DNA from 2 places in the Streptomyces sp. NPDC042259 genome. Region 2 is predicted to be linked to the other one. Evidence: riboswitches for the same ligand, from Rfam matches in the RefSeq annotation. Region 2 holds a riboswitch; the other holds the start of a gene.
The links. Region 2 has a riboswitch for glycine ahead of gcvP (aminomethyl-transferring glycine dehydrogenase). Riboswitches for the same ligand answer to the same signal wherever they lie in the genome.
Positions count from the first base shown of each region.

Region 1: it holds a riboswitch for glycine, as region 2 does, so the genes downstream of both, gcvT (glycine cleavage system aminomethyltransferase GcvT) here and gcvP (aminomethyl-transferring glycine dehydrogenase) in region 2, are expected to answer to the same signal.

Region 1 is NZ_JBVJDW010000005.1:249,585-265,009, forward strand. It holds gene ACZ6MA_RS16670 (enhanced serine sensitivity protein SseB C-terminal domain-containing protein) at 1-666, opposite strand, end outside; gene ACZ6MA_RS16675 (enhanced serine sensitivity protein SseB C-terminal domain-containing protein) at 811-1,515, opposite strand; gene ACZ6MA_RS16680 (AAA family ATPase) at 2,048-2,728, opposite strand; glycine riboswitch at 2,881-2,977, shown strand; gene gcvT (glycine cleavage system aminomethyltransferase GcvT) at 3,154-4,269, shown strand; gene gcvH (glycine cleavage system protein GcvH) at 4,368-4,742, shown strand; gene glyA (serine hydroxymethyltransferase) at 4,789-6,051, shown strand; gene ACZ6MA_RS16700 (L-serine ammonia-lyase) at 6,300-7,682, shown strand; gene ACZ6MA_RS16705 (VOC family protein) at 7,770-8,201, shown strand; gene cutA (divalent-cation tolerance protein CutA) at 8,161-8,496, opposite strand; gene ACZ6MA_RS16715 (hypothetical protein) at 8,559-8,867, shown strand; gene ACZ6MA_RS16720 (EF-hand domain-containing protein) at 8,904-9,116, opposite strand; gene ACZ6MA_RS16725 (ATP-binding protein) at 9,608-10,216, opposite strand; gene ACZ6MA_RS16730 (enoyl-CoA hydratase/isomerase family protein) at 10,395-11,162, opposite strand; gene ACZ6MA_RS16735 (L,D-transpeptidase) at 11,292-12,500, opposite strand; gene glgX (glycogen debranching protein GlgX) at 12,877-15,261, shown strand; gene ACZ6MA_RS16745 (hypothetical protein) at 15,231-15,425, opposite strand, start outside.
Region 2 is NZ_JBVJDW010000008.1:328,302-343,726, forward strand. It holds gene ACZ6MA_RS22875 (EamA family transporter) at 1-427, opposite strand, end outside; gene ACZ6MA_RS22880 (PadR family transcriptional regulator) at 560-1,168, opposite strand; gene ACZ6MA_RS22885 (PhzF family phenazine biosynthesis protein) at 1,328-2,143, shown strand; gene ACZ6MA_RS22890 (CPBP family intramembrane glutamic endopeptidase) at 2,180-2,989, opposite strand; gene ACZ6MA_RS22895 (glutamate-cysteine ligase family protein) at 3,150-4,649, opposite strand; gene ACZ6MA_RS22900 (hypothetical protein) at 5,135-5,725, shown strand; gene ACZ6MA_RS22905 (DUF5999 family protein) at 6,071-6,277, shown strand; gene gcvP (aminomethyl-transferring glycine dehydrogenase) at 6,557-9,442, opposite strand; glycine riboswitch at 9,631-9,738, opposite strand; gene ACZ6MA_RS22915 (PRC-barrel domain-containing protein) at 9,909-10,286, shown strand; gene ACZ6MA_RS22920 (DNA polymerase IV) at 10,256-11,764, opposite strand; gene ACZ6MA_RS22925 (MerR family transcriptional regulator) at 11,854-12,468, opposite strand; gene ACZ6MA_RS22930 (bifunctional nuclease family protein) at 12,647-13,120, opposite strand; gene ftsR (transcriptional regulator FtsR) at 13,174-13,944, opposite strand; gene ACZ6MA_RS22940 (FHA domain-containing protein) at 13,963-14,763, opposite strand; gene ACZ6MA_RS22945 (DUF881 domain-containing protein) at 14,912-15,425, opposite strand, start outside.

The DNA of each region.
Region 1 (15,425 bases), on a different contig from region 2:
GAAGGGCCGTGTGTTGGCCCGCATCCACATCGCGACCGGGTCGTAGTCGTCCGACATCGCCACCGTCGACACCGGCAGCCCCTCGGGCACCACACTGATCGACTGCTGCATCATCAACCGCACGGATTCCACGGCGGTTTGCGAGGTGTCATAGAGATCGAGGCCGATCGCCAGGTACGGGGTGCCGAGCGCGGGCTGCACCCAGGCCCGGCGCAGCGCCCGGACGGCGGGCGTGCGGTGGGCGTTCTGCCCGAGCAGGGCGTAGAACTGCGGAATGTCTATGGCCGGTTCGCTCAGGCGCAGCGGCCCGGCGGGCAGCCGGTCGAGTCCGCCGGTGATGCGCCGCAGGTCGAGCCACGGGATGCCGACACCGCCGCCGGGCGCGTGCGGGTTGAGCCACAGGCCCCAGCGGTCGGGGAAGAGGGCGGCGGCGATGGAGCGCCCGGAGGCGACCTCGTGGGCGCGGTTCCAGCCACTGGCGGCGAGTTCCTGCGCGGAAGTCACACAGGGCGCGTAGCCGAGCCCGTCGACCTCCATGTTCCCGTACTGGGCGTCGGGCGATCCGGCCTGGCCGTGCCACAGCAGCATCCACACCTGGCCCTCGGCGAGGGCGTGCAGGAGTGCCTCGTACGCGTCGTACCTGCCGGGCGCCACTTGGCGCAGCATCTGCTCCACGCCGCTCTCCGCGCCCGCGCTCACCTGGGTCCGCCTCTTCTCTCGGCCGTCTCTCCACCGCAGGGGGGCGTGATCGCGCACCCCCTGTCGTCATCCAACCAGCTTACGAGCCCGCGACGGCGGGCACGGGAGGAGTCACAGGTCACGGTCGTAGAACGGGCGGACCCTCTCCCGCAGCCAGTCGCCGACGGGGTCCTGCGCGACGTCGAGGAAGACCAGCTGTACGGGCCAGGGCACCGGGACGGTGCCGAGGGCCCGGCCGAGGGCGTCCAGGGCGGCGGTGCGGCTCCCGGGGTCGGGCAGGTCCAGTTCGACGCCGACGAACAGCGCCGGGGCACCTCCCTCGACGCTCGCCAGGGTGCGGCGCGCGGTCCGCACGACGGCGGCGGCCGCGAATTCCAGTCCGGCGGCGGCGAGGAAGGCGGTGGGCTCGTCCTGCCAGTCGGGCTCGAAGAGCCGGACCCGCCCGCCCGTCGGATCGCCCTCCAGCGTGCCGCGCCCGGCCCGGCACAGCGCGGCCACGGCGACCGGCGGCAGGGGGACACCGACCGCGCCCTCGGGATTGACCACGATGCCCACCTGCGGGGGCAGCCCCCGGGCGAACTCCACGGCGGGCGCCACGGTGAAGGACATCCGGTCCCCGACGACGCACCGGAACTGCGCCTCGGAGCTGAAGACGGGGACGAACGCCGCGCCGTCGAGTTCGAGCGTGGGGACATCGAGGTCGGGGCTGTCGGGGCCGCCGCCGTTCGGCAGCGGTATCCACAGGTGGCTGCGGCCGAGGACGTCGACGATCGCCGGACCGGCACCGGGGTCACCGAGGGAGCCGGCGAGCACCATTTCGAGTTCGTTGGCGGGCCAGCCCTGGGGGAGAGCGGGGGCGCCGGGGCCGCCGGCGGTCACGCCTTGGGGGACACCGCCCTGAGCGGGGGTCCAGCCGTACTGCTCGGGGATGCTCATCTCGTCCAACTCGCCCAACGCCGTCCAACCACCGTATCGACAAAGCCGCATCCGAACCCTAGCGGCTCCGGGGGCCACGGCTCTCGTCGGCAGCCGAATTCGGTGCCGATCCGGATGTTCGGCGCGGATGCCCTGCGGGCCGTGGCATGTGCACCACCGCTGCGCGGGGTGTCCTCCGGACGGGCTCAATGTGGCCAGCTTTCCCTGCGGGCCGTGGCAGGTGCACCACCGCTGCGCGGCGGTTGTCCTCAATCGCCGGACGGGCTTGATTTGGCTGAGGCCAGCCAAAACCAGCCCGTCCGGCGTTTGAGGACGCGCCCGCAGGGCGCTCGCCGCCGCAGGCGGCCAAGGCGGCCCGCAGCCGACAAACCGCCGGCCCGGCGAGAGGCGGCAAGACCGCCCTCCCGGACCGTCAGCCGTCGAAGACGATCCTTTCGATCGTCCCGGCAGCCCCCCGGTCAAGCAGCACGGCAGAGGCGCAGCCATCCGGCAGGTGGCCGGCGGCGGTGTCCGTGATCAGTCGGGACATCGCCCGGCAGTGCCGGGCGAAGGCGCGTGCGGAGACGGTGCGGCCGCGTGCCGCCTGGCCGGCGAGCGCGGTGGGCGGGTCCACGGCCAGGACCAGCAGATGGACCGAGCCGCCGCGCCGCCGCGCGTCCCGGACGAGCCAGCGGCGGACCCAGCCGCGCTGCCCGCAGTCGTGCACGACCGCGCTCGCCCCCGAGCGCAGGGCCCGGCGCAGCCCGGCGTAGTGGGCGATCCGTACGAGCGGGCGGTAGGCCCCGTAGGGCAGCCAGGGCGGGGTGCGGCGCTCCAGCCGGTCGCGGGCGTCCTGGGAGTCGACGCACCAGACCACCGCGTCCCGGCCGTCCAGGGCGGCCACGGACCGCCGGATCAGTGTCGACTTGCCGCTTCCGGGGAGTCCGGAGACGACGAGCAGGTCCCCGGCCGGATATCGCAGGATCGCGGGGGCCGTGCCCCCGCGGAGATCGCGCACACCCGTCGGTCCCACGTTTCGCCGCGCCCCCTGCGCCCTCGGCGGCCCAGGCGGCACGGACCCCACCCGTGTCGTGTCCGTACCCCGCGCCCGCACCGTGCTCCCCCTCCTTCGGCCTCCCCTGTCCGGCCCCCCGGCCCCCTACCCACCGAACGTAAAGGAAAGGTAATCCAAATCAGGGGGTCTCGGGCCGTCCGTCGCACGCCTGTACGTGCAATGATGTGCGCGCCAACTGCATACCGGCCGCTCGAATCCGCGCGGGAGAGTCCCAGCACTATGTGTGCTGGGCGCCGAAGGAGCAAGTTCCTCCCTTGAATCTCTCAGGCCCCGTACCGCGCGGGTGAGGCAGATCTGAAAAGCGAGGCGCCCCCGGGCGACCTCCACCCAAGGTGCAAGCCGGGGACCCGTTCGTTTCGGGGCTCTCGGTGAACCTCTCAGGTTCCGATGACAGATGGGGAGGCCGTGACCCCTCTTTCGCGAGCCTTCCGCGAGTCTCGCGACCACGCCTGGGAGCCTGAACCATGACCGAAGCCCCCCGCCGCACCGCCCTGGACGCGCTCCACCGCGCGCTCGGCGCGACGATGACCGACTTCGCGGGGTGGGACATGCCCCTGCGCTACGGGAGCGAGCGCGACGAGCACGTCGCCGTGCGGACCCGTGCCGGTCTCTTCGACCTGTCGCACATGGGCGAGATCACCCTCACCGGCCCGCAGGCCGGCCGGGCGCTGGACTTCGCGCTCGTCGGCAATCTGTCCGCGCTGGCCGTGGGCCGGGCCCGCTACACCATGATCTGTGACGCCGCGGGCGGCATCCTGGACGACCTGATCGTCTACCGGCTGGCCGACGAGGAGTTCATGGTCGTCGCCAACGCCTCGAACGCGCAGGTCGTGCTGGACACGCTGACCGAGCGCGCCGCGGGCTTCGAGACGGCCGTCCGCGACGACCGGGAGAACTACGCGCTGCTCGCGATCCAGGGCCCCGAGTCCCCCGGCATCCTCAAGTCCGTGACCGACGCCGACCTCGACGGCCTCAAGTACTACGCGGGTCTGCCGGGCACGGTGGCGGGCGTGCCGGCGCTGATCGCCCGTACGGGTTACACCGGCGAGGACGGCTTCGAGCTGTTCGTCGCCCCGGCCGACGCCGAGAAGCTGTGGCAGGCGCTCACCGAGGCGGGCGCGGACGCCGGTCTGGTGCCGTGCGGCCTGTCCTGCCGCGACACGCTGCGGCTGGAGGCGGGCATGCCGCTGTACGGGCACGAGCTGACCACCGCCACCACGCCCTTCGACGCGGGTCTGGGCCGGGTCGTGAAGTTCGACAAGGAGGGCGACTTCGTGGGCCGCGAGGCCCTCACCGCCGCCGCCGAGCGCGCCGCCGCCCAGGCCCCGCGCAAGCTGGTCGGGCTGATCGCCGAGGGCCGCCGGGTGCCGCGCGCCGGGTTCCAGGTCGTCGCCGGCGGCCAGGTCGTCGGCGAGGTCACCTCGGGTGCCCCCTCCCCCACGCTCGGGAAGCCGATCGCCATCGCGTACGTCGACGCGGCGCACGCCGAGCCGGGCACGCAGGGTGTAGCTGTGGACATCCGCGGTACCCACGAGCCGTACGAGGTCGTCGCTCTGCCGTTCTACAAGCGTCAGCGCTGACCTTCCCGATCGGTTGTCGATCAGTTTTCGATCGGCTTTCGTCCCACCTGTCAAGACCCGTTGCACAAGCACCCACGCGCATCCAGGAGAATCAAGCCATGAGCAACCCCCAGCAGCTGCGTTACAGCAAGGAGCACGAGTGGCTGTCGGCCACCGAGGACGGTGTGGCGACGATCGGCATCACCGAGTTCGCGGCCAACGCGCTCGGTGACGTCGTCTTCGCCCAGCTCCCCGCCGTCGGCGACACCGTCACCGCGGGTGAGTCCTGTGGCGAGCTGGAGTCCACCAAGTCGGTCAGCGACCTGTTCTCCCCGGTGACCGGCGAGGTCGTCGAGGCCAACCAGGACGTCGTGGACGACCCCGCGCTGGTGAACTCCGCCCCCTTCGAGGGCGGCTGGCTGTTCAAGGTGAAGATCACGGACGAGCCGGCGGACCTGATGTCCGCCGACGAGTACACCGCCTTCGCCGGCTGAGCCCGTACCCCGCCTCCGCCCCACCCAGGAAGTCCAGGAAGAACTCATGTCGCTTCTGAACAGCTCCCTCCATGAGCTCGACCCCGACGTCGCCGCCGCTGTCGACGCCGAACTCCACCGCCAGCAGTCCACCCTCGAGATGATCGCCTCGGAGAACTTCGCTCCGGTCGCGGTCATGGAGGCGCAGGGCTCGGTCCTCACCAACAAGTACGCCGAGGGCTACCCGGGCCGCCGCTACTACGGCGGCTGTGAGCACGTGGACGTCGTCGAGCAGATCGCGATCGACCGGATCAAGGCGCTCTTCGGCGCCGAGGCCGCCAACGTGCAGCCGCACTCCGGCGCACAGGCCAACGCCGCGGCGATGTTCGCCCTGATCAAGCCCGGCGACACCATCCTGGGCCTGAACCTCGCCCACGGCGGGCACCTGACCCACGGCATGAAGATCAACTTCTCCGGCAAGCTCTACAACGTGGTCGCCTACCACGTCGACGAGCAGACCAACCTGGTCGACATGGAGGAGGTCGAGCGCCTCGCCAAGGAGCACCGCCCGAAGCTGATCATCGCCGGCTGGTCCGCGTACCCGCGCCAGCTGGACTTCGCCGCCTTCCGCCGGATCGCGGACGAGATCGGCGCGTACCTGATGGTCGACATGGCCCACTTCGCGGGCCTCGTCGCCGCCGGGCTGCACCCCTCCCCGGTGCCGCACGCGCACGTCGTGACCACCACCACGCACAAGACCCTCGGCGGTCCGCGCGGTGGCGTGATCCTCTCCACGGCCGAGCTGGCCAAGAAGATCAACTCCGCGGTCTTCCCCGGTCAGCAGGGTGGCCCGCTGGAGCACGTGATCGCGGCGAAGGCGGTGTCCTTCAAGGTCGCGGCGAGCGAGGAGTTCAAGGAGCGCCAGCAGCGCACCCTGGACGGCGCGCGGATCCTGGCCGAGCGTCTGACGCGGGCCGACGTGGCCGAGGCGGGCGTCTCCGTCCTCTCCGGCGGCACGGACGTGCACCTGGTCCTGGTCGACCTGCGCAACTCCGAGCTGGACGGCCAGCAGGCCGAGGACCGTCTCCACGAGGTCGGCATCACGGTCAACCGCAACGCCATCCCGAACGACCCGCGCCCCCCGATGGTCACCTCGGGCCTGCGGATCGGCACCCCGGCGCTGGCCACCCGCGGTTTCCAGGAGGATGACTTCCGCGAGGTCGCGGACATCATCGCCGAGGCCCTCAAGCCGGTCTACGACGCCGAGGCCCTGCGCGGCCGCGTCACGGCCCTGGCGGACAAGCACCCGCTGTACGCCGGCCTGAAGTAACGAAAGCGGTCCGGGTTCACCCGCCGGTACGGGGCATCGCGCACACTGAGAGGTGAGCGCGGTGCCCCGCACCGTGTGGCGCAGCGCACGCTCCTCGCCCCCAGGAGAGGCGTCCGCACAGCGCACACTGGACATACGGCCGTAGAACCGTGCAGCGTGCCCGTCCCGTAGGTCGGCGCGTCGCGCCCGCCCCGTGCGTCACCGCACGTCCCCCCAGTACCACCCACCAGCAGAAGGAAGCCGCCACCGTGGCCATCTCCGTTTTCGATCTCTTCTCGATCGGCATAGGCCCGTCCAGCTCCCACACCGTCGGCCCGATGCGCGCCGCGCTGATGTTCACGCGGCGGCTGAAGAACGAGGGCCTGCTGGCGCACACCACGTCCGTGCGGGCCGAGCTGTTCGGCTCGCTCGGTGCCACCGGCCACGGCCACGGCACCCCCAAGGCCGTCCTGCTGGGTCTGGAGGGCCACTCCCCCCGCACGGTCGACGTCGAGACCGCCGACGACGAGGTCGAGCGCATCCGCACCACGAAGCGGCTGCGGCTGCTCGGCGCGGAGATCGGTGCGGACCACGAGATCGACTTCGACGAGTCGACCCAGCTGATCCTGCACCGCCGCCGCTCCCTGCCGTACCACGCGAACGGCATGACCCTCTTCGCCTACGACGAGGCCGGTGCCCCGCTGCTGGAGAAGACGTACTACTCGGTCGGCGGCGGCTTCGTCGTGGACGAGGACGCGGTCGGCGAGGACCGGATCGTCCTGGACGACACCGTGCTGAAGTACCCCTTCCGCACCGGTGACGAGCTGCTGCGCCTGTCCCGCGAGACGGGTCTGTCGATCTCCGCGCTGATGATGGAGAACGAGAAGGCCTGGCGCACCGAGACGGAGATCCGCGAGGGGCTGCTGGAGATCTGGCGCGTCATGCAGGCGTGCGTGGCGCGCGGCATGTCCCGCGAGGGCATCCTCCCCGGCGGCCTCAAGGTCCGCCGCCGCGCCGCGAGCACCGCCCGCCAGCTGCGTGCCGAGGGTGACGCACAGGCCCGCGCCATGGAGTGGATCACGGTCTACGCCATGGCCGTCAACGAGGAGAACGCCGCCGGCGGCCGGGTCGTCACCGCGCCCACCAACGGCGCCGCCGGCATCATCCCCGCGGTCCTGCACTACTTCCTGGACTTCGTGCCCGGCGCGGACGAGGACGGCATCGTCCGCTTCCTCCTGGCCGCGGGCGCGATCGGCATGCTCTTCAAGGAGAACGCCTCGATCTCCGGCGCCGAGGTCGGCTGCCAGGGCGAGGTCGGCTCCGCCTGCTCGATGGCCTCCGGCGGTCTCGCCGAGGTGCTCGGCGGCTCCCCGGAGCAGGTCGAGAACGCCGCCGAGATCGGCATGGAGCACAACCTGGGCCTCACCTGCGACCCGGTGGGCGGTCTGGTCCAGATCCCGTGCATCGAGCGCAACGGCATGGCGGCCGCCAAGGCCGTCACCGCCGCCCGGATGGCGCTGCGGGGCGACGGCCGCCACCACGTCTCCCTCGACAAGGTCATCAAGACCATGAAGGAGACCGGTGCCGACATGAAGGTCAAGTACAAGGAGACGGCCCGCGGCGGCCTCGCCGTCAACGTCATCGAGTGCTGATCCGGCCGTTCTGCGCCGCGACCGTCTGAAACCCTGCCCCCTGCCCCCCGTGGCGGGGGGCAGGGCCGTTTACGGCATGATCACCTCATGCCTCATCTCGGACTGGTGACCCTCGTCGTGCGGGACTACGACGAGGCCATCGCCTTCTACGTGGACGCCGTCGGTTTCGAACTCGTCGAGGACACCGTCATCGACGAGGGCAAGCGCTGGGTGGTCGTCCGCCCGCCGGGCGCCCGGGAGACGGGACTGCTGCTGGCCCGGGCCTCGGGCCCCGCGCAGGAGGCGCGGGTGGGCGATCAGACGGGCGGCCGGGTCGGGCTCTTCCTGCACACCGACGACTTCGCGCGCGACCACGCGCGGATGCGGGCGGCGGGGGTCGAGTTCCGGGAGGACCCCCGGAGCGAGGCCTACGGGACGGTGGCCGTCTTCCAGGACCTGTACGGGAACCTCTGGGACCTGATCGGGCCCGGCGTGCCCGCTACTCCCCCGTCTGCTCCGTCTGCTCCGTCAGCCACCTGAGGTAGTCGGCACTGCCCGTCGTGACGGGCGTGGCGATGATTTCGGGGGTCTCGTAGCCGTGCTCGGCCCGGAGGTGGGCTTCCAGCTCGGCGTAACGGGCGGCCGTGGTCTTGTAGAGCACGCGCCATTCGGTGGCCGTCTCGATCCGGTCGCGCCACCGGTAGACGCTGGTGACGGGGCCGTCGATCTGGGCGCAGGCGGCGAGGCGGCGGGTGATCGCGGTCGTGGCCAGCCGGCGCGCGTCGTCGGCGCTGTCGGTCGTGGTGCTCACCGCGAGGTACTGGGTGTCCGGCATGGCGCCGACCGTATCGCGGCGTGGGAGCGGCGTTGTCAGTGGCGCCGCGTAGGCTCGCAAGCATGAGTTACGCAGATCTGCGCGAACTCCAGAGCGCGCTCAACACCGCTTCGGACATCGCCTTCTCGCTGGACGCCGCGCCCTCGGCGCACGAGGCCGACCAGCTCGTGGACGCCCTGCGCCGGGCGTTGGCCGCGGCCAATGCCCTGGGGGCCGGGTTCGGGGCGACGGGCTGCGCCGAGCATCCCCGGGGAGCCGTCGATCCGCTGTACGGGGACAAGGCCGATCCGCTGCCGCCGGGCTGGGGGCGGTGTCTGCTGTGCAACGACCGGCGGCGGCGGGCCAGCGCGCAGCGGCGGGGCTGGCGCTGACCCGGTGGCCGGGTCCGCATGGTGGCGCGGGCCGGGTCAGGCGTTGAGGGAGTTCCAGAACTCCTCGAAGGACAGCACGCCGTCGCCGTTGCCGTCCTTCTTGTTGATGATGGCCTGGGCCACGGTCTCGGTGACGTTGAAGTCGCCGAGTTCGGCCATCACGCTCTTGTACTCGGCGGCGGTGATGAAACCGTCCCCGTCCACGTCGAACCGGTCGAACGCCTTGCGCGCTGCATCGATGCTGGCCATGCGGGCCTCCCCTTGGTGTGCTGGTGTGACCGGCACAGATTAGCCGTCTCCTCCGGGCGCCGGTCGGGCGGTTCGGCCGACGGCCGCCGGGCCCCCGGAGCGGGGCCGCGCCGGGCCGGTCACATGGGCGGACCACCCACCGCGCCAAGCCCTTGTCACACACAGTGAAGCCGCATAAAGATAAGCGGCTTCGGCGAATCATTCATGGAATACAAGGTGGGTGGCGCAGCTCACCTTGGATTACCGAAGGGTATTGCCAGCGATGTCCCGTTAAGGGCTATTGCACCATTGGCTCCCGACCACTGCGCGTGACATAGTCGGGGCAACGACCCCCATTGACCCGGGCCAGGTCGTCTTACGCCGCGGAATACACCCCAATTCGTTCCGCGGCCCACGAAGAGGCCCCCGGCCCGTCGGACACCGACGCACGGGGGCCTCTTCGTTTTCGCCCGCTCCGCGTCGCCGTGGCGCCCTTCACCCGGCCGCGCGGGTCAGCGGTCCGCGACCCGCATCTCGAACCACGTCGTCTTGCCGCGTGCCAGCAGATCCACGCCCCAGCGGTCGGACAGCTTGTCGACCAGGAACAGCCCGCGCCCGCTCGTGTCCAGCTCGCGCACGGGCAGCAGGCACGGCAGCCCGCGCGAGGGGTCGCGCACCTCTATCCGCAGCCAGCCGCGGCGGCGCAGCATCCGCAGCCCGAAGCAGCGGGCACCGGTGTGCCGGACGGCGTTGCCGACGAGTTCGGATACCAGCAGGACCGCGTGTTCGGTGAGTTGGGCCGAGAGGCCCCACTGGCGCAGGACGACGGTCTGGGTCAGGCGCCGGGCCGCGGCCGCCGACTCCGGACGCGAGGGCAGCCGGACCTCACCGAGTGTGGGGTTGCCGAACAGTTCGAGCGCCTTCAGCGCCAGTTCATCCTCAACGGTCGGGCTCCATCGCACAGCGGCCGTACCGACCCGCTGCCGCGGTTGCTCCGATCCCTCCAGGCCCGCCATGCCCCCATCATGGCCGCCGTAAAGCCGCCACGGAGTGGAACCCAGGGATTCACTGCACCGGAACCTGCGATTCCATGCGCCCCCACCGACATATGCCATGGGCAGCAGGGGGCCCGGGAAACGTTCACCGACCTGCGGCGACGCCCGGTCCGCGCGGGGCGGCCGGGGGCTTGGAACGGGGTCAATCCAGGGGGTACGCACGCCGGAGAGAATTCCCCCACAAGAGGCAAGCCTCCGGCGTGCGCCCCCGACGGGGGTGGCGCGGCCGGCAACCCGGCGCGGGTCAGCCGAACTTGGCCTTGCCCGGCCCGTCCTCGACGAAGCTGCGCATCCCGATCTCGCGGTCCTCGGTCGCGAACAGCCCGGCGAACCAGTTGCGCTCGATCGCGAGCCCGGTGTCGATGTCGGTCTCCAGCCCGGCGTCCACGGCCTCCTTGGCCGCGCGCAGCGCGATGGCGGGACCGGCCGCCAGCTTGGCCGCCCACGCGTGCGCCTGCTCGTAGACCTCCTCGGCCGGGACGACCCGGTCGACGAGGCCCAGGGAGAGCGCTTCCCCGGCCTTCACCTGACGGCCGGTGAAGATGAGGTCCTTGGCCTTGGACGGGCCGATGAGCCGGGCCAGCCGCTGGGTGCCGCCCGCGCCGGGGATGAGCCCGAGCAGGATTTCGGGCTGGCCGAGCTTGGCGTTCTCGGCCGCGATCCGGAAGTCGGCGCACAGCGCCAGCTCACAGCCGCCGCCCAGGGCGTAGCCGGTGACGGCGGCGACGACGGGCTTGGGGATGCGGGCCACGGCCGTGAAGGAATCCTGGAGTCCGCGGGACCGCGCCACCATGGCGGCGTGGTCCATGTTCCGCATCTCCTTGATGTCCGCCCCGGCCGCGAACACCTTCTCCCCGCCCCACAGCACGACGGCCCGTACGTCGTCGCGGCGGGTGACCTCCTCGGCCAGCTCACGGATGCGGTCCTGGGAGGCCATGTCCAGTGCGTTCATCGGCGGGCGGTCGAGCCGGATGGTGCCGACGCCTTCGGCGACCTCTAGATGCACAGTCATGGCGTCAGATTAGGCGCTGGCCGTGGCCGGTGGTGCTTCGGGCTACGGCCCCGCCTTCGCACGACGGGCGGGCCGGTTCTGCCCGAACTCGGCGAGAACCGGCCCGCCCGGGGAGAGCGGGGACGTGACTCAGCCGCTGCGGCCCCAGTCCGTCCAGGACATGTTCCAGCCGTTGAGGCCGTTCTCGGGCTGGATGGTCTTGTCGTCGGAGTTCTTCACGACGACGACGTCACCGATGAGCGAGTTGTTGTAGAACCAGGCGGCCGGCGTGGACGGGTCGCCGCCGCCTCGCTGGTCGTACAGGCCCACACAGCCGTGGCTGGCGTTGGTGGACCCGAAGGTGTCCTCGCCGGACCAGTAGTTGCCGTGGAGGAACGTGCCCGAGGTGGACAGGCGCATCGCGTGCGGGACGTCCTTGATGTCGTACTCGCCGCCGAAGCCGACCGTGTCGCCGTTCATCCGCGTCACGTCGTACTTCTCGCTGATGACCATCTGTCCGTTGTAGGTGGAGTTGCCCGGGCCGCCGGCCGAGATCGGGACGGTCTTGAGGACCTTGCCGTCGCGCACGACCGTCATCTGGTGGCTCTTGGCGTCGACGGTGCTCACCTGGCTGCGGCCGACGGTGAACTTCACGGTCTTCGTCTGCGTGCCGTACACGCCTTCACGGCCCTGGACGCCGTCGAGGTTGAGCTGGACGGTCACCTTGGTGCCGGCCGCCCAGTACTTCTCGGGACGGATGTCGAGGCGGTCGTTGCCGAACCAGTGGCCCTTGACGGGCACGGACGGCTCGGCGGTCACCTTCACGGCCCGCTCGACGGCCTTGGGATCGGTGATGCCACGGCTGAAATTGATCGATACGGGCATTCCCACACCGACGGTGGTGCCGTCCTCGGGCGTGAAGTAGCCAACGAAGGTGTTCTGCGGGGTGAGGGTCGTGAACGTGGCGTGCTTGGCGGACGCCCTGCCCTCTTTGTCCTTGGCGACGGCGTCGACCGTGTACTTCGTGGAGGCGGCCAGATGACTGGTCGGCTCCCAGGTCGCTCCGTCGCCGGATATCTTGCCGTCGACGGTCTTGCCCTTGGCGTCGGCGACCTTGACGGACGTGATGCCGCCCTTCTCGGCGGTGACCTTCAGGGCGCCGCTCGTCGCCACGTCCTTCGCGCCGTCCTTGGGGGCGATGGTGACGACGGCTTGGGAGGGGCCGCCGACACTGGCACCGGCCTTCTTGGCGTCATCCGACCCGCCACAGGCGGTGACCAGCAGCAATGTGGCCCCGAGCAGCGCGGCGAGAGGGCCGCCGCGGCTCCCCCGCCGACCCGGTATCGGCTGCGTCTTCAAAACGGTTGTCTCCCCTCACACGGCCCGCCCAGGCGGCGCCCATCTGAGCGCGGCACGCGCGCATGGCGATAGATAACCACACGCCCCGGACGACTCCGCCCCCCGCGTATGTCACCGTTCGGTCCCAAATGGGAGTGGTGATGCGAGCCGTGTGCCTGGTGATTGACCAGTGGCTCGATCGGGGCAGCATATTTCAGCCGCGCGGGCCGGATGACCGGGCCCCGGGCCCGGCGGCCGCGGTCGCCCGGCGGGCCCGATCACGCGGGTGAGCGCACCCGAGGATCTGGGCAGAACTGGGGGAAGGACGCACCGCCGACACCCGGCACGGGAAGCCGGGTGCCCGGCGCGCTACCCGAGAGCCGCCGGAGGCGAACACGTGTCGAGCGCACCCGAGCAAGAGGCGGAACAGGGCGAGAGGGCCGCGGACGATCCGGGGCGGCCCGGCACGGGGGCCGGACCGGAGCCCGTCCCGGCCGGGATGAACGGCCATCGGCCCGCGGTGCCGGGGCCCTGTGCGGGCACCCCCGTCTGGCCGGGAAGTCCGGAGCCGCTCGGGGCCCGCTTCAAGGTGGGCGCGGACGGGGTGGCCGGGACGAACTTCGCCCTGTGGGCGGGCGGCGCGGAAGCCGTGGAGCTGTGCCTGTTCGACGACGAGGAAGACGGGGGCGGGGACAGGGGCAGGGCCCCGCGCGAAACCCGTTGTGCGCTGGCCGAGTTGACGCATGAGATCTGGCACGGCTTCGTCCCCGGGGTGCTGCCCGGCCGCCGCTACGGCTACCGCGTGCACGGCCGCTGGGATCCGTGGACGGGCGCCCGGTGGAACCCCTCGAAGCTGCTGCTCGATCCGTACGCGCGCGCGGTGGACGGCGACTTCGCCCTTCCCCCCGAGGTGTACGGGCACGTGCGCGACTGGCCGCAGCAGCACATCGCCGACACCGTGCGGGACGAGCGCGACTCGGCCCCCCACGTCCCCAAGGGGGTGGTCGTCGCCGATGACGACGACTGGGCGGACGACCACCGCCCCAAGACCCCGTGGCCCGACTCGGTCATCTACGAACTGCACGTGCGCGGCTTCACCATGCGCCACCCCGGCATCCCGGAGCGGTTGCGCGGCACGTACGCGGGGCTCGCGCACCCGGCGGCCGTGGAGCACCTCGTCCGGCTCGGGGTGACGGCCGTTGAGTTGCTGCCGGTGCACCAGTTCGCCCACGAGGAGCACCTGTTACGGCGGGGCCTGCGCAATTACTGGGGCTACAACTCCATCGGCTACTTCGCGCCCCACGCCGCCTACGCCGCCTCCGGGTCGCGGGGGCGGCAGGTCGGCGAGTTCAAGCGGATGGTGCGGGCCCTGCACGCGGCCGGCATCGAGGTCATCCTCGACGTCGTCTACAACCACACGGCCGAGGGCGGCGAGCTGGGGCCGACCCTGTCCCTGCGGGGCATCGACAACCGCGGGTACTACCGGCTGCAGGGCGACGCCCGCCGCTACGCCGACTACACGGGCTGCGGCAACACCCTGCACGTGGTGCAGCCGCACGTCCTGCGGCTGATCACCGACTCGTTGCGGTACTGGGTCACGGACATGGGGGTCGACGGGTTCCGTTTCGACCTGGCGGCGGCCCTGGCCCGGTCGATGCACGACGTGGACATGCTCTCCCCCTTCCTCGCGGTCATCGCCCAGGACCCCGTGCTGCGCCGCGTCAAGCTGATCGCCGAGCCCTGGGACGTGGGCTCGGGCGGCTACCAGGTCGGCGCCTTCCCCCCGCTGTGGGCGGAGTGGAACGACCGCTACCGGGACGCGGTGCGTGACTTCTGGCGGGGCGCGCTGCCCGACGTCCGGGACCTCGGATACCGGCTCTCGGGCTCCAGCGACCTCTACGCGTGGGGCGGCCGCCGTCCGTACGCGTCCGTCAACTTCGTCACCGCGCACGACGGCTTCACCCTGCGGGACCTGGTCAGTTACGAGCAGAAGCACAACGAGGCCAACGGCGAGGGCAACCGGGACGGCGCGGGCGACAACCGGTCGTGGAACTGCGGCACCGAGGGCGAGACCGACGATCCGGCCGTCCGGTCCCTGCGCCTGCGGCAGGCCCGCAATCTGCTGACCACACTGTTGTTGTCCACCGGGGTGCCGATGCTCGTGGCGGGCGACGAGATGGGCCGGACCCAGCAGGGCAACAACAACGCCTACTGCCAGGACAACGAGACCAGTTGGATCGACTGGACCCTGCTGGACGACACCGCGGACCCGGGCTGGCGGGCGCTCACGGACCTCTGCTCCCGGCTGCTCGCGCTGCGCCGCGCCCATCCGGTGCTGCGCAGCCACGCCTTCTTCTCGGGACGCCCGCGGAGCGCGGAGGGACTGCGGGACCTGGCCTGGTTCGGCCCGCGCGGCACGGAGATGACCGAGGCCGACTGGTACGCGCCGGCCCACACCCTCGGGATGTACCTCTCCGGCCGGGACATACCGCAGCGCGGTCCGCAGGGGGCGCCGGTCACGGACGACAGCTTCCTGGCCGTCCTGCACGGCGGTCACCGCCCGCAGCGTTTCACCCTTCCGGGTCCTCCTTGGGCGGACGCGTACGAGTTGCTGGTGGACACGTCCCGGGAGGACCAGCGCACGGCGCCGGGTACCCGCCGCGAGGCGGGTACCCGGATCACGCTGCCGCCCCGGACGGTCCTGCTGCTGCGAGCCGTGCCGCCAGGCGGCGGGGACGCCCGGGAGACGGCTCAGGAGCCGGGGCCGGAGGTGCGGATGTAGCAGGTGAGGTGGCCCTTGAGCTTGCTGTGGCTCTCGCCGTCGGCACCGTGGTGCCCGGTGAAACGGGAACCACCTGTCATGCGGTAGCGGCCCGCCGGGACGGCTTCCCGCCGCCACTCCTCGGGGGCCGCCCGGAACTCCTCACGGCATCCTTGTCCGGCCCG
Region 2 (15,425 bases):
CGCAGGCGAGCCCGGCGACGGCGAGCACGACGCCCACGACGGCGGCCCGGCTGACGGATCGTCGTTGGACGAATCGCACCCAGCCGAGCAGCAGGGCGGGCCCGAGGTATTCGACCAGCAGGGCCACCCCGACGGGGATCCGGGCGATGGCGGCGAAGTAACAGGCCTGGACCCCCGCGACGGCGAGCAGCCCGAACCCCGCGAGGAGTGCGGGCCGGCGCGTCACCAGGGCGCGGTGCCGCCAGGCGACGGGCAGCAGCACGAGCGCCGCCCCGGCCACTCGCAGCCACACCACGTGGAGCGGGTCGAGACCCGCCTCGATCAGCGGTTTGGCCGCGACGCCGGAGCCGCCGAACGCGAGCGCGGACACCAGGGCCGGCCCGAGGCCCGCGCCCCTGCCCGCGCCCCTGTCTTGAGACGATTGCATCGCTGCATCATGGCAGCCGATGTCAGGAGCGTCACCCCTTTTGGCTCCTGTTCGTCTCCCGCCGGTTCCGTCACCTGTCCGGGCCGAAGAGGTGGGAACCCACAGGACGCCCCCTTGCCGGCCCGGCCGGCCTCAGGCCTCGTCGGCGAGGATCAGGTAGAGCTTCTTGCGCGATTCGTTGATGACCGCGAGAGCCTTCTGCCGCTGCTCCTCGCTGCCGGTCTTCCAGACCTGACCGAAGGCTTCCATCAGCCCGAAACCCGCCTGGCGGATCTCGTTCGCGGCCTCCCAGTCGACGCCGCGCCCGGCTTCCTCCCACGGGGCCCGCGCCCCCGCGTCGGCCTCGGCCCGGCCCGTCTCGGTGAGCGTGAACAGCTTCTTGCCGCCCTCGCTCGCGCTGCTGATCAGCCCCTCGTCCTCCAGCAGCTGGAGCGTCGGGTAGACCGAGCCCGGGCTCGGCTTCCAGGTGCCGCCGCTGCGCTCGACGATCTCCTGGATCATTTCGTAGCCGTGCATCGGCCGGTCCTTGAGCAGGGCCAGGATCGAGGTCCGTACATCGCCCCGCCGGGCCCTGCCGCCCGGCCCGCCGCGCCGGTGGCCGCCGAACGGGCCCCGGCCGAAGGGGGGCGGGCCCCCGAAAGGAGGTCCGAACGGCCCGAAGGCGGCGCGGCCGCCACCGGATTCACCCCGACCGCGAGGGCCGGGTCCACCGTGCTCGTGCTCGTGCCCGTGAAAACGCATGATGACGTTTCTCCCATCGTTGATCTTTCGTGATGCATCAACGATATATCGGAACCGATCGTATGACAACGCTCTTCCGCCACGCCCGTCGCCCGAACCGGGCCACATTTTCCGAATTGGCCGTGTCGCCGCAGGTCAGTGACCCTCTACGGTCCGGCCATGCGGATACGAATCGTCGACGCCTTCACCGACCGCCCCTTCGCCGGCAACCCGGCCGGGGTCCTGCTCTTCGACTCCGATGCCTTCCCCGACGACGGCCGGCTCCAGCGGATCGCCGCCGAGGTCAACCTCTCCGAGACCGCCTTCGCGCACCGGCTGCCCCGGGGCGCCGACGCCGACTGGGCGCTGCGCTGGTTCACCCCCACCACCGAGGTCGACATGTGCGGGCACGCCACGCTCGCCACCGCGCACGTCCTGCACAGCACGGGCACCGCCACCGGCACCGTCCGCTTCTCCGCCCGCTGCGGCATCCTGACCGCGACGGCACACGACGACGGCTCGATCACCCTGGACTTCCCGACGTCGCCGCTCACCCCGGCCACCGTCCCCGACGGCGTCTCCGCCGCGCTCGGCGCACAACCGCTCTCCGTGCACGACACCGGCCCGCACATCGGCGACCTCCTGGTGGAACTGGCCGACGAGAAGACCGTCCGGGGACTGTCCCCCGACATTCCCGCGCTCGCCCGGCATTCCCGCCGGGGCATCATCGCCACGGCCGCGGCCGAGGACCCCGCGCGCGGCTACGACTACGTCTCGCGCTGCTTCTTCCCCAACGTCGGCGTCGACGAGGACCCGGTGACCGGCAGCGCGCACACCGCCCTGGCCCCCTTCTGGTCCGCACGCCTGGGCCGCGACGACCTGACGGGTCTGCAGGCGTCCGCCCGCTCCGGGCGCGTACGGACCGGCCTGCGCGGCGACCGCACCCTGCTGACCGGCACCGCCGTCACCGTCATCGACGGCGAACTGCTCGCCTGACGAGCCCGCGCCCGCCCACGGCTTCGACCGGTCCGGTCAGGCCGTGGGCAGCCAGCCCACCTTGCCGGCGAGCAGGGCGTAGCCGACGAAGGCCACGACGTCGATCAGCGCGTGCGCGGCGACCAGCGGCCCCACCCGCCCCCAGCGCCGGTAGAGCAGGACGAACACCACGCCCATGGCCATGTTGCCGACGAAACCACCGATGCCCTGGTAGAGGTGGTACGAGCCGCGCAGCACGGCACTGGCCACCAGGGCCGCCATCGGTGTCCAGCCCAGCTGGCCGAGTCTGCGCAGCAGGTAGCCGACCACGACGACCTCCTCCAGTACCGCGTTCTGCGCGGCGGAGGCGATCAGTACCGGCAGCTTCCACCAGACGTCGGGCAGCGCCTCGGGCACCACCGTCAGGTTGAACCCCGCCGCGCGGGCACCGAGGTAGAAGAGCAGCCCGGTGCCGCCGATGGCCGCGGCGAGGGCCGTCCCCCGCGTCAGGTCGTATCGCGGCCGCCGCCGGTCGAAGCCGATGACCCGCAGTCCCGCGCCCTCGCGCAGCAGCAGATGCGCGACGAGGAAGACGGGCACCAGCGAGGTCGTGATCCCGAAGACCTGCCAGGCGAGTTCCAGCCACGGCCGGCCGGGGGCGTGGCTGCCGTTGAGGGTGGCGGCCTGGTCGCTCAGTCCCCCGGGGCGGGTGGCCGCGCCGACGAAGCTGATCAGCGACGAGACACCGCTGGCCCCGAGTGACAGCGCCAGGACGAGCAGCAGCTCGGCCCGCAGCGTCCGCCGCGACAGCCCCGCCCCGGCGTCGCCCGCCTTGCCGGGCGAGGAACCGGGGAGCACACCGGACAGGCCGCCGGGCGGAACGTCCACCTCGTCGCGCGCACCTCGTCGCACACCTGCCTCCACTTCCTCCCGCCCTCACACCCGCGGAGAGGAGCGTCGCCCATGGTCGTCACCAGCTTGCCCGACGACCTCGCGCCCGCCAAACGGCCGCCGACCGGGTCCTTTGTCAGTCACCGAGCCCGAGCGGCCAGGTGTGTACCGGTTCCCCCGTCAGCATCAGCTCGCGGTAGCGCCGGGTGGTGGCGGCCAGTGCCCGGTCCCGGCCCATCCCCGCGCCCCGGGCCCGGTGGTACGTGCCGGCCTGCCAGGACGCCCCGTTGGCCCGGCGCCGGCAGCGCTCTTCGACGATGCCGAGATAGCGGTCCCGGTCGGCGGGCTCCACACCCCACGCGTCGAGCCCGGCCGCGGCCAGCGGAAGCAGCTCCTCCCGCACCAGCCGCACGGCCGGCACCCGGGTCAGGGTGCCGGTGCGCCCCTTGGGCCAGCGCAGGGTGGCCTCGATGCCGTCCCGGCAGGCCGCGTCGAAATTCTCCCCGGCGACGGCGAACGGCAGCCGCGTCCACACCGGACGCCCCTCCTCCGCGAGCGCCCTGACCAGCCCGTAGTAGAAGGCGGCGTTGGCGATGGTGTCGCAGACGGTGGGGCCGGCGGGCAGGACGCGGTTCTCCACCCGCAGGTGCGGGACGCCGTCGGCGATGCCGTAGACGGGCCGGTTCCAGCGGTAGACGGTGCCGTTGTGCAGCACGAGTTCGTACAGCCCGGGCACCCCGCCCTCGTCCAGCACCCGCAGGGGGTCCTCGTCGTCGGAGAGGGGCAGCAGCGGCGGGAAGAAGCGCAGGTTCTCCTCGAAGAGTTCGTAGGCCGACTCGATCCAGCGCTCCCCGAACCAGGTGCGCGGCCGCACGCCCTGCGCCTGGAGTTCGGGCGGCCGGGTGTCGGTGGACTGCACGAACAACGGCGGGCGGGACTCGCGCCACAGCTCCCTGCCGAAGAGGAAGGGGGAGTTGGCGCCGACGGCGATCTGCGCGGCGGCGACGGCCTGCGCCGCGTTCCATACGGCGGCGAACCGGCCGGGGGTCACCTGCAGATGCAGCTGGACGGAGGTGCACGCCGCCTCGGGCGTGATCGACTTCGCGGTGCAGGTCAGCCGCTCGACGCCGGCGATGTCGATGGTGAAATCCTCACCGCGCGCGGCCACGATCGTGTCGTTGAGCAGGGTGTAGCGATCGGCCTCGGAGAGGTTGGCGGAGACCAGGTCCGCCGCGGTGAGCGTCGGCAGAATACCGATCATCACGATCCGGGAATCCACTTCGCCGGCCTTGCGGTCGGCGTAGGAAAGGCCCGTGCGCAGCTCTTCGGCGAGCTGGTCCAGGACACGGCCGGTCAGCCGGTGCGGCACGATATTGACTTCCAGATTGAAACGCCCCAGTTCGGTCTGGAAATCACGGCTCGCAATACGCTCCAGCACCTTCGAGTTCATCATGCTCGGCAACCCGTCGGGGCCCGCGAGATTCAGCTCGATCTCCACACCCATGAGATTCCTGGGGCGGTCGAACCGCTTCTCCTCCAGCAGCCTCCCCAGCCCGCGCAGACACCGCCGGAGCTTGTCCCGGTACCACTGCCGGTCAGCGAGGTCGAACTCCTCGGCCACGACCTTCTCACCCATCGAAGGGTCCCTCCTCACGTGGGTCGCCCGCGGCGTCAGGCGCTCGTGTCCGCATCGATGATGCCCAGGCAATGTGATCGATAACGCCGTGCCGGAGCCGCATACCCGGTAGGCTCGGCCCGAAGCGCACTCCGGCACATTCCGTCGGCATGAAGCGACACCCCGGGCATATCGCATTGCGCTGGTGATAAACACCGACGAGATTCGGCCGACCGTATCCGGGGCAGATTCCGAGGTCATGAGAGCGGGCCGGGAACAAATTCACCGAAATCCCCCCGGAACCGGGCCCGGATTTCCCCTTGCCGGAAATACGCACGACCGCTAGCGGAAACACTCCGTGAACATGTGTCGTATAAACTCCATGGACAAGGCAGAGAGTAGGCGCCCTGGCAGTCGGTCCCGGCCCCCCTCTGACCCTGCACACCGACAGCGTCGTCCGCACCTGCCCAGCATCACCGTGTCTCCGAAGTGAGAGGCGACCCGCCATGCCCCTGCATGTCCCCCCTGCCCCCGCGCCTGCCCTCCGCACGGTCCTCACGGCCCTCGGTTCCCCCACCGCGGTCCGTGCGGCACGCACCCCTTCCCTCAAGGCCGCCCAAGGGCCCCTCACCGCCGAACTCCCGCTGCCCGTCCATGTGCTGGAGCACGTGACCGCCCGGAGCGGCGCGCCGCGCACCCGGCTCACCGGCTGGCGCTTTCTGATCAAGGAAGCGCAGCGGGCGGTGGCCGCGGGCGAGACGACGCCGACCGCCGACGGCTGGGCGTTCTCCTACTTCTTCGAGGGGCCGTACGTCGCCTCGACCGAGCTGGCCCTGCGTCAGGCCGAATCGATGACGACGCCTTACCAACCGCGGCTGCTGTCGGTGCCCGAGCTGTACATGCTCACCCTCTGGTTGCATGCCGACATCACCGCCGACGCCTCGTCGGGCGTCCCCGGGCCGGGCGATCTGCTGGTGCCGCTCGCCCCCGCTCCCCCCGGAATCGCCGCCCACCGCCCGCACCGGGTCGCCGATCTGCTGACGGTCCTCACCCACCGGCTCGCCCCGGCCCCGCGTCTGACGTCTCCGGCGGCCTGAGGCACGGCAGTCGCGGCCGCCGCGCAGATCTTCGAACCATCCGTCCCGCTACGAGCACCGAGCGCCCCGTGACCCACCGGTCGCGGGGCGCCGTGCTGTCCTCACCCCCGCGGCGTAGCCCACATTGACTACTCCCGAACCCCCCGAAGTGGCCGTCTTGTTGACAGCAACCGCCCGCACGGGTGACGCGTCTCCTTCCGGTGAGGAGAGCTGCCGGGAAATCCCTGCGGAATCACGCCCGTAGGGCAACACTGGGGAGCGACCAAACGATTCACAACGGGGGGCGGCATGACCACCGCATCGAGCCGCAGGACAGAGACCACACCGCAGCGAAAGAACCCTTCCATGTGCCAGCACCAGCCCGCGTGCCCGTCAGCCGACTCCACCGACCGGGAGGCCGCCCATCTGGTGGCGCACTACCCGGAACAGGGATGGAGCCTGCTGTGCAACGGCGTCCTGTTCTTCGAGGACACCGGTGAGCTGCTGCCGGACGGACAGATCATCGCTCCGCACCGGCCGCTGGGCACCGAGCACGTGGTGACCGCCGCGTAAGCCCGTCCGGCGGATCACGCGGGCGGGCGGTGGGGGCCGCGTCGTCCGCACCACCGCTGCGCGGTGATGTCCTCGGTCGCCGGACGGGCCGGCCGGCTGACCTCAGCCGAAACCAAGCCCGTCCGGCGTTTGGGGACGCGCCCGCAGGGCGCCCGACGCCGCAGGCGGCACGGACGGCCCGCAGCCGAAGGTCCGCCGTACACAGAAGGGGCCGGCCCGGCGCAATCGCCGAACCGGCCCCGACGTGTGTCAGCCCCGGGGACTCGATCCCCCGGACCTTCAGCCGTCGTACTCGTCCATCGGGGGGCACGAGCAGACGAGGTTACGGTCGCCGTACGCACCGTCGACGCGGCGCACCGGCGGCCAGTACTTGTCGGCGGCGGAGACCCCGGCCGGGAAGACGGCCACCTCGCGGCTGTAGGGGTGCTCCCAGGCGCCGGCCACGGAGGCGGCGGTGTGCGGGGCGTTCCGCAGCGGGTTGTCGTCCTTGTCCCACTCCCCCGAGCCGACCTTCTCGATCTCGGCACGGATCGCGATCATCGCCTCGCAGAAACGATCCAGCTCGGCGAGGTCCTCGCTCTCCGTGGGCTCGATCATCAGCGTTCCGGCCACCGGGAAGGACATCGTCGGCGCGTGGAAGCCGTAGTCGATCAGGCGCTTGGCGACGTCGTCGACACTGACGCCGGTCGCCTTGGTCAGCGGCCGCAGATCGACGATGCACTCGTGCGCGACCAGGCCGTTGGGACCGGTGTAGAGCACGGGGAAGTGCGGCTCCAGGCGCTTGGCGATGTAGTTGGCGCCGAGCACCGCGACCTGCGTGGCGCGCTTGAGGCCCTCGCCGCCCATCAGCCGGACGTACGCCCAGGAGATCGGCAGGATGCCGGCCGAGCCCCAGGGGGCCGCCGAGATCGGGCCGACACCCGTCGCCGGGCCCGCGGTGGGCTGGAGCGGGTGGTTGGGCAGATAGGGCGCGAGGTGGGCGCGGACGGCGACCGGCCCGACGCCCGGACCACCGCCGCCGTGCGGGATGCAGAAGGTCTTGTGCAGGTTCAGGTGCGAGACGTCGCCGCCGAACTCGCCCGGCTTGGCCACGCCGACCAGGGCGTTGAGGTTCGCGCCGTCGACGTACACCTGGCCGCCCACCGCGTGGACCTCCGCGCAGATGTCGGCGACGTGCTCCTCGAAGACACCGTGCGTGGACGGGTAGGTGATCATCAGCACGGACAGCTCGTCACGGTACTGCTCGATCTTGGCGCGCAGGTCGTCGACGTCGACCTCGCCGTCGTCGGCCGTCTTGACCACGACGACCTTCATGCCGGCCATCACGGCGCTGGCGGCGTTGGTGCCGTGCGCGGAGGAGGGGATCAGACAGACGGTACGGCGGTCGTCACCGTTGGCACGGTGGTACGCCCGTACCGCGAGCAGACCCGCCAGCTCGCCCTGCGAGCCCGCGTTCGGCTGGATGGACACCTTGTCGTAGCCGGTGACCTCCGCGAGCCGCTCCTCCAGCTCGGTGATGAGCGTGAGGTAGCCACCCGCCTGCTCGACCGGTGCGAAGGGGTGCAGCGCGCCGAACTCGGGCCAGGTGACCGGCTCCATCTCGGTGGTCGCGTTGAGCTTCATGGTGCACGAGCCGAGCGGGATCATGCCCCGGTCCAGGGCGTAGTCCCGGTCGGCGAGGCGGCGCAGGTAGCGCAGCATCGCGGTTTCGGACCGGTGCTGGTGGAAGACCGGGTGGGTGAGGTAGTCGTCGGTGCGCAGCAGCCCCTCGGGAAGCGCCTCCGCGACCTCGGCGTCGAGCGCCTCGATGTCGGCGTCCACCCCGAAGGCCGACCACACCGACGCCACCTGGACGCGCGTGGTGGTCTCGTCGCAGGCGATGCCGACCTCGTCGGCGTCGACCAGGCGCAGGTTGACGCCCCGCTCACGGGCGGTCGCGACGACCTCGGCCGCCCGGCCGGGCACCCGCGCGGTGAGGGTGTCGAAGTACGTGCCGTGCACGACCTCGACCCCGCCGGCGCGCAGGCCCTCGGCGAGCAGCGTGGCGTAGCGGTGCGTGCGCCGCGCGATGCCCGCGAGGCCGTCCGGGCCGTGGTAGACCGCGTACATGCCGGCCATGACGGCGAGCAGGACCTGGGCGGTACAGATGTTGCTGGTGGCCTTCTCGCGGCGGATGTGCTGCTCGCGGGTCTGCAAGGCCAGGCGGTAGGCCTTGTTGCCGTCCGCGTCCACGGAGACGCCGACGAGGCGACCGGGGAGGCTGCGGGCGAACTTCTCGCGGACGGCCATGAATCCGGCGTGCGGACCGCCGAAGCCCATGGGCACGCCGAAGCGCTGGGTGGTGCCGACCGCGACGTCCGCGCCCAGCTCGCCGGGCGAGGTGAGCAGGGTCAGCGCGAGCAGGTCGGCGGCGACGGTGACGATCGCGCCCAGCTCGTGCGCCCGCTCGATGACGGGACGGAGGTCCCGCACGGCACCGGAGGCACCGGGGTACTGCAGGAGCACACCGAAGACGCCGCGCTCGGCGATGTCGTCGGGGATGCCCTGGGAGAGGTCGGCGACGACGACCTCGACGCCGGTCGGTTCGGCGCGCGTCCGTATCACCGCGATGGTCTGCGGCAGCGCGTCGGCGTCGATGAGGAAGACGCCGTCCTTGACCTTGCCCACGCGCCGGGACAGCGACATGGCCTCGGCCGCGGCGGTGCCCTCGTCGAGCAGGGAGGCGCCGGAGGTGGGCAGCCCGGTCAGGTCGGCGACGACGGTCTGGAAGTTGAGGAGCGCCTCCAGCCGGCCCTGGGAGATCTCCGGCTGGTACGGCGTGTAGGCCGTGTACCAGGCGGGGTTCTCCATGACGTTGCGCAGGATCACCGGCGGGGTGAAGGTGCCGTGGTATCCGAGCCCGATCATCGGGGCCAGGACCTCGTTGCGGTCCGCGAGCGTGCGCAGCTCGGCGAGGACCTCGGCCTCGCTGCGGGCGTCGGGCAGCCGGAGCGCCTCGGTGCTCTGGATCACGGCCGGTACGGCGGCGGCGGTGAGCTCGTCGAGCGAGCCGAACCCTACCTGGGCGAGCATCTTCGCCTGGGCCGCGCTGTCGGGCCCCACGTGGCGGTGCTCGAACGGCGTGCCACGCTCCAGGTCGGAAAGGGAGATGCGGTGGGCTGTCATCTGCGGAGGCCTCCTGGTCGTTGCGACCTGCGAGGGGTACCACGGCGCGGGTACCCGGACGGCCTCCCCCTCTGTCATCTCAACCTGAGAGCTTCACCGGGCCGCACGGGGCGGTCCGGCTTTCACCGTCGGTGAGGAGGGGCTTCGTCGCTGTACCCGACCCGGCCCGCCCTGCTTTCCAGAGTGACCTCGTCCGCGCGGTACGTGTGCCTGAGAGATTCCGGGGAGGATTTGCTCCTTCGGCGCCCCCGTCGAACCCGTCAAAGGATCTCGGAGGACTCTCCCGCGTGGGGTCTGCAGCCACTGTCAGCCTACCAGCGCGGGTCCGGACGGATCCCTCGAGTGGCCGGTTCCCGCTTTGTGCCTTTTCGTGGTCCTCAGGGCTTCTCTGTGCTTCTCTGTGCTTTCCCAGGGGCCTCGGAGGTCGCTGGGGGTCCGGAGGGCAGACGCGACCACGGGAGGAACCGTGCAGACCGATATCGATCCACGGAGTCTGATCGGCCGCAAGGCGTTCGACCGCAACGGCGCCAAGATCGGCACCGTGGACGAGGTGTACCTCGACGACGCGACCGGGGAGCCGGAGTGGGCGGCGGTGCGCACCGGGCTGTTCAGCCGGGACGCGTTCGTGCCGCTGGAACCGAGCCGGGTCGAGGACGACACCCTGCACATCCCCTATGACCGGGCGCTGATCAGGGACGCCCCGGACTTCGGGGTCGGCCGGCACCTCTCCCCCGAACAGGAACTGCAGCTCTACCACCACTACGGGCTCGACCTCCCCCCGCCGGACCCCGAGCACGCCTGGCGGCCCGGCTCTCAGCCGGACACGCCCCCGGCCAACGGCTGACCACCGGACCGGGCCTCCGGCGTGACGGCCGGCCCTGCCGGTTCATGGGGCCCGGATTCGGGCGGCCCGGTGGGCGTCGGCGGTTGCGTCGGCGCCGCCGGCTCCGGCGGGTGCTCCCAGGCGGCTCTGATCAGCGGCAGCGGCTCACCGGGTTCGAGCGCCGGGTCGTCCACGGCGAAGGTGCGGACCCGGCCCGGCCCGGACCAGGGCTGCTCGAAGCGGACGGTGACGCGGCCGACCCCGCTGCCCTGGATCCAGCCAGTCCCGTACTCGGCGTGCCGGATGTCCAGCCCGGGCAGCCAGCGCCGCGGCCGCCGTCCGGCCGCCCCGTCCGCCGTGGGCTCCCCCTCCCCTTCCGCCCCCGCGGTCGGCGGCCGCTCCGCCACTGCGGCGGCCTCGGCCTCGCTCGCCGCCTGGGCGAAGAGGTCTTCCTGGGTGTAGTCGGCGAGCCCGGTGACGCCGACCCCCAGCAGCCTGACCCCGGCGGTGGTGTCCACGCCGTCCAGCAGCCGCCCCACGGCCTCCCGGACCACCCCGAGGTCGTCCGTCGGCCCGCGTAGCGTCTCCGAGCGGGTCAGCGTCGAGAAGTCGTAGCTCCGCACCTTGATCACGACGGTGCGTCCGGACCGTCCCGCCGCGCGCAGCCGCTGGACGCAGCGGTCGGCGAGCCGGGCCAGCTCCAGCTCCACCCGGGTCCGGTCGGTGACGTCCTCTTCGAAGGTATCCTCCACGGACACCGATTTGGCGTCCCGCTCGGCGACGACCGGTCGGTTGTCCCGGGCGGTCGCCAGGGCGTACAGCCCGGCGCCGTGCGCCTTGCCCAGCAGCCGTACGAGTTCCGCCTCGCCCGCCTCGGCCGTCTCGCCCACCGTCGTGAGCCCGGCCCGCCGCAACGTTTCAGCGGTGGCCGGTCCGACGCCGGGGATGGCCCGCACCGACATCGGGGCCAGCAGCTCCAGCTCGGTGCCCGGCTCGATGACGACAAGGCCGTCGGGTTTGGCCTGCTCGGAGGCGATCTTCGCCAGCATCTTGGACCCGGCGAGGCCCACCGACCCGCTGAGCCCGGTGGCCTCCCGGATGTCCCGCCGCAGCCGCTCCCCGACCGTCTGCACGGCCCTTGAGGAAGGCTCGACGCCACCGGCCTCGAGATCCACGAACGCCTCGTCCAGGCTCAGGGGCTCCACGAGCGGCGACAGCTCGCCGAGCAGCCCCATGACCACCTCGCTCACCTCTCGGTACAGGGTGAACCGGGGGGCCAGGTAGGCGGCGTTGGGGCACAGCCGCCGCGCCTGGGCCGTCGCCATCGCCGAATGGACGCCGAAGGCCCGGGCCTCGTACGACGCCGTGGCCACCACGCCCCGGGGACCGATCCCGCCGACCACCACGGGCTTCCCGCGCAGGCTGGGCTTGGCCGCCTGCTCCGCCGCGGCGTAGAACGCGTCCATGTCGAGATGCAGGATGGTCGGTGCGGCTCTCACATCTCCGATGCTGCCCTATGCCACTGACAATCGGCGCCGGCCCGCGGGGCGGCGCCGGTACCGGGCCGACGGGCCCGGTGGCGCGCCGCTCAGCCGACCCGGTTGCGCCGCCTCGCCAGCTCGTCGGCCGGATTGTGGCCGATGAGCGTCTCGCCTGTGTCGACCCGCTCCCCGTGCAGCTTGGCCAGCGCGCTCTCGACGTCGCGCCACACCACCCCCACGGCGATCCCGAAGACGCCCTGCCCGCCCTGGAGGAGGTCGACGACCTCGGCGGGCGAGGTGCACTCGTAGACCGTGGCACCGTCGCTCATCAGCGTCATCTGGGCCAGATCCGCCATGCCGCGCGCCCGCAGGTGCTGCACCGCGGTGCGGATGTTCTGCAAGGAGACCCCGGTGTCCAGGAGCCGCTTCACGATCTTGAGGACGACCACGTCCCGGAAGCTGTAGAGCCGCTGGCTGCCCGAGCCGTAGGCGGGCCGCACGCTCGGCTCCACGAGCCCCGTCCGCGCCCAGTAGTCCAGCTGGCGATAGGTGATGCCCGCCGCCGCGCACGCCGTGGGACCCCGGTATCCGACGTGGTCGTCCCCCGGCTCCTGCGGCGTGCCGACCACCGCCGGCCCACCATGACGGGGTCCGGGTTCGACCGTTCCCCCATGCAGCGGATACGGACCGCCGACCGCCGTACCGTCGCCCGTGCTTCTCACGCCGACCTCCGTCCTTGACCTGCCCTCTCGACGGTAGGCAGTCACTCGGGGTGCGTCAACGATCGCCACACTCGGCACGCCGAGTGATAATCACCCAGAGAGTGGTTTTACGTGTCCCAGCGCCGGGAAAGGCTACTCGAATGCGCCACGGCCGCCCCACAAGGACCGCCGGCGCGCCTCACTGGCTGTTGGTGCCGAAGTCCTCCGGCGAGATCTGGTCGAGGAACTCGCGGAACTTCTCCACCTCGTCCTCCTGCTCGTCCGGGATGGCGATTCCCGCGTCGTCCAGCACCCCGTCACTGCCGTAGATCGGCGTTCCCGTGCGCAGCGCCAGCGCTATGGCGTCGGACGGCCGGGCGCTGACCTCCACCCCACTGGCGAAGACCAGCTCCGCGTAGAAGACCCCTTCGCGCAGATCCGTGATGCGGACCTCCGTGAGCTGCTGCCCGACCGCGTCCAGCACGTCCTTGAAGAGGTCGTGGGTCAGCGGACGGGCGGGGGCCATGCCCTGCTGGGCGAAGGCAATGGCCGTCGCCTCCCCGGGTCCGATCCAAATGGGGAGGTAGCGATCGCCTCCCACTTCACGCAGGAGCACGATCGGCTGGTTGGAGGGCATTTCCACCCGGACACCCACGACATCGAGCTCGTTCACACAGCAACCCTAGGACGTGCCCGGCAGGTTTGGGTAGTCGGGCCACCCTCCGGTCAGTACGAGCGGGGGTGCAGGGCGCTGCGCACCAGGGCCGCGTGGAGGCGTACGGACAGCGCGGCCAGCTCCCGCGCGGTGGCCTCGGCGTGCGCCCTGGTCTGCGGATTGCGGTGCCGCCGCAGGGGTGCGACCACCTGTTCGACCAGCCCGGCCTCACGATCGGCGGCGGCCTTCATGGCCCGGAGGTGGCGGGGTTCCAGGCCGAAACGGCCCAGATCCGCGACGAGCTTGGCCACGGCGACCGAATCGACGTCGAATCCGCCGTCCGAGTGGGCGCCGATCAGGCCGTACGACTCCCATTCGGCGAGTTCGGGCTCGGTCACACCGGTGACGGCCAGCAGCTCGGCACGGCCGATCCGCGTGGCCGTGGACGGCTTGGAGCCGGCCGCCGCGGCCTCGGGGTCCTCGGGGTCCACCGGGGCGTCGACGGCGTCCCTCGGCTGCCCCGGTGCGGGCAGCTGCACCCGCTCGCCCCGGGCCAGGGCGTCCAGCTGCTCCCGGATGACCTTGAGCGGAAGGTAATGGTCCCGCTGCATGCGCAGGACGAATCCGAGCCGCTCCACATCCTCGGCGCTGAACTTGCGGTAGCCGGACGGGGTGCGCTGCGGCTCCACCAGTCCCTCCGCCTCCAGGAAGCGGATCTTGGAGATGGTGACCTCGGGGAACTCGTCCCGCAGCAGATTGAGCACCGTGCCGATGCTCACCAGCCGGCCGTCCGCGCCGGCGGCACCGGAGGATCCGGTGCCGCCCGGGGATGTTCGAAGCATGGCCCTTCCCTCGCGGGGTCAGATGCCGCGCTGGCTGCCGTAGAAGACCAGACGGTACTTACCGATCTGCACCTCGTCGCCGTTCGACAACGACACCGTGTCGATGCGCTCCCGGTTGACGTACGTGCCGTTGAGGCTGCCGACGTCCGTGACGGTGAAGACGCCGTCCTGGCCTCTGCGGAACTCCACGTGCCGTCGCGAGACCGTGACGTCGTCGAGGAAGATGTCACTCTGCGGGTGACGGCCCGCGGTGGTCACCTCCCCGTCCAGCAGGAAGCGGCTGCCCGAATTCGGACCGCGCCGGACCACCAGCAGCGCCGAGCCCAACGGCAGGGCGTCGACGGCCGCCTGGGCCTCCGGGGAGAGCGACGGGATCGGCGTCTGCCCGGTGGTCTCCGAGTCGTACGCCTCGAGACCGGAGATGGAGATGGTCGAGGTCGTCTCCGAGGCGCGCTCGGCGGCGGCACCCGGCCGCAGCGGCGCACCGCAGTTGGAGCAGAACCGGCTGGCTTCGCCGGCCCGGTGGCCACACCTCGTACAGACCGGCAAGGCAAACCCTCCACCCGCGCTCGAGGCCTCTGGTGCTCCGAAACCTATGCGTCCGGCTCCGGCAGGGTCAACAGAGCCCTGACCGCCGGGGGCACCCACCTGGTCCCGGAACAGAGGACGCCCTTCCTGGGCCCCCTCGCCGCCTTCCGCCGGACGCGACGCCCTGTGACGGGCGGAGCCGCCGTCCTGGCGTGCGCTCTTGCCGAACAACTTCCCAAACAACTTCACGGGCGATTCCCCTTGACCGAAACAGACCCGCCCGTGGGGCAGGACAAACCCTCGATGCACACACCGTCCGACCCGGACACCTCTACAACGTCCGTGGTCAGCTCACAGTTTCCACCACGCGCCCCCAACTTGGTGCGCCGACCCCCCGCAACCTCCCACGCTCCCCGTGGAGCCCTCATCCGCGTCCGCCTCACTGCGATGACGACCGAGCGTAGTCAGGCCGCTTCGCCGGGCGCAAGGCATCCACGATGATCTTCTCAGACCGGGCCACCGCCACGCCCGCCTGCTCCTTCTCCAGAGTCTGCACCACGCCACCGGGGATGTTCAGCGCCGGTTCCAGGTCCTGCGGCTTGCCGATGACCTTGAACCGGTAGGGCTGCGAGACCTTCTTCCCGTCGATCTCCACCCGGCCCGCGGCACCCGAGAAATAGGTGTCGGCGACCACCCGGACATCGTTGATCTGGATGGCCTCCGCACCCGCGGCACGCAGTTCCTGGATCGCGTCGAGCAGCATGTCCGCCTCGACCTTGCCCTTGGCGTCGGTGACCGTCAGCTCGATACCGGGCCCCCTGGCCGCCACCGTGCCGGCGAGCACCCCGAGCTGTCCCTCTTTCTGCTCGGTCTGCTTACGCGCCTCGGCGGCCTGGTTGGAGCTGCTCTCCAGCTCCGATCGCTGGTTCTCCAGCCGCCGCTTCTCGTCCTCC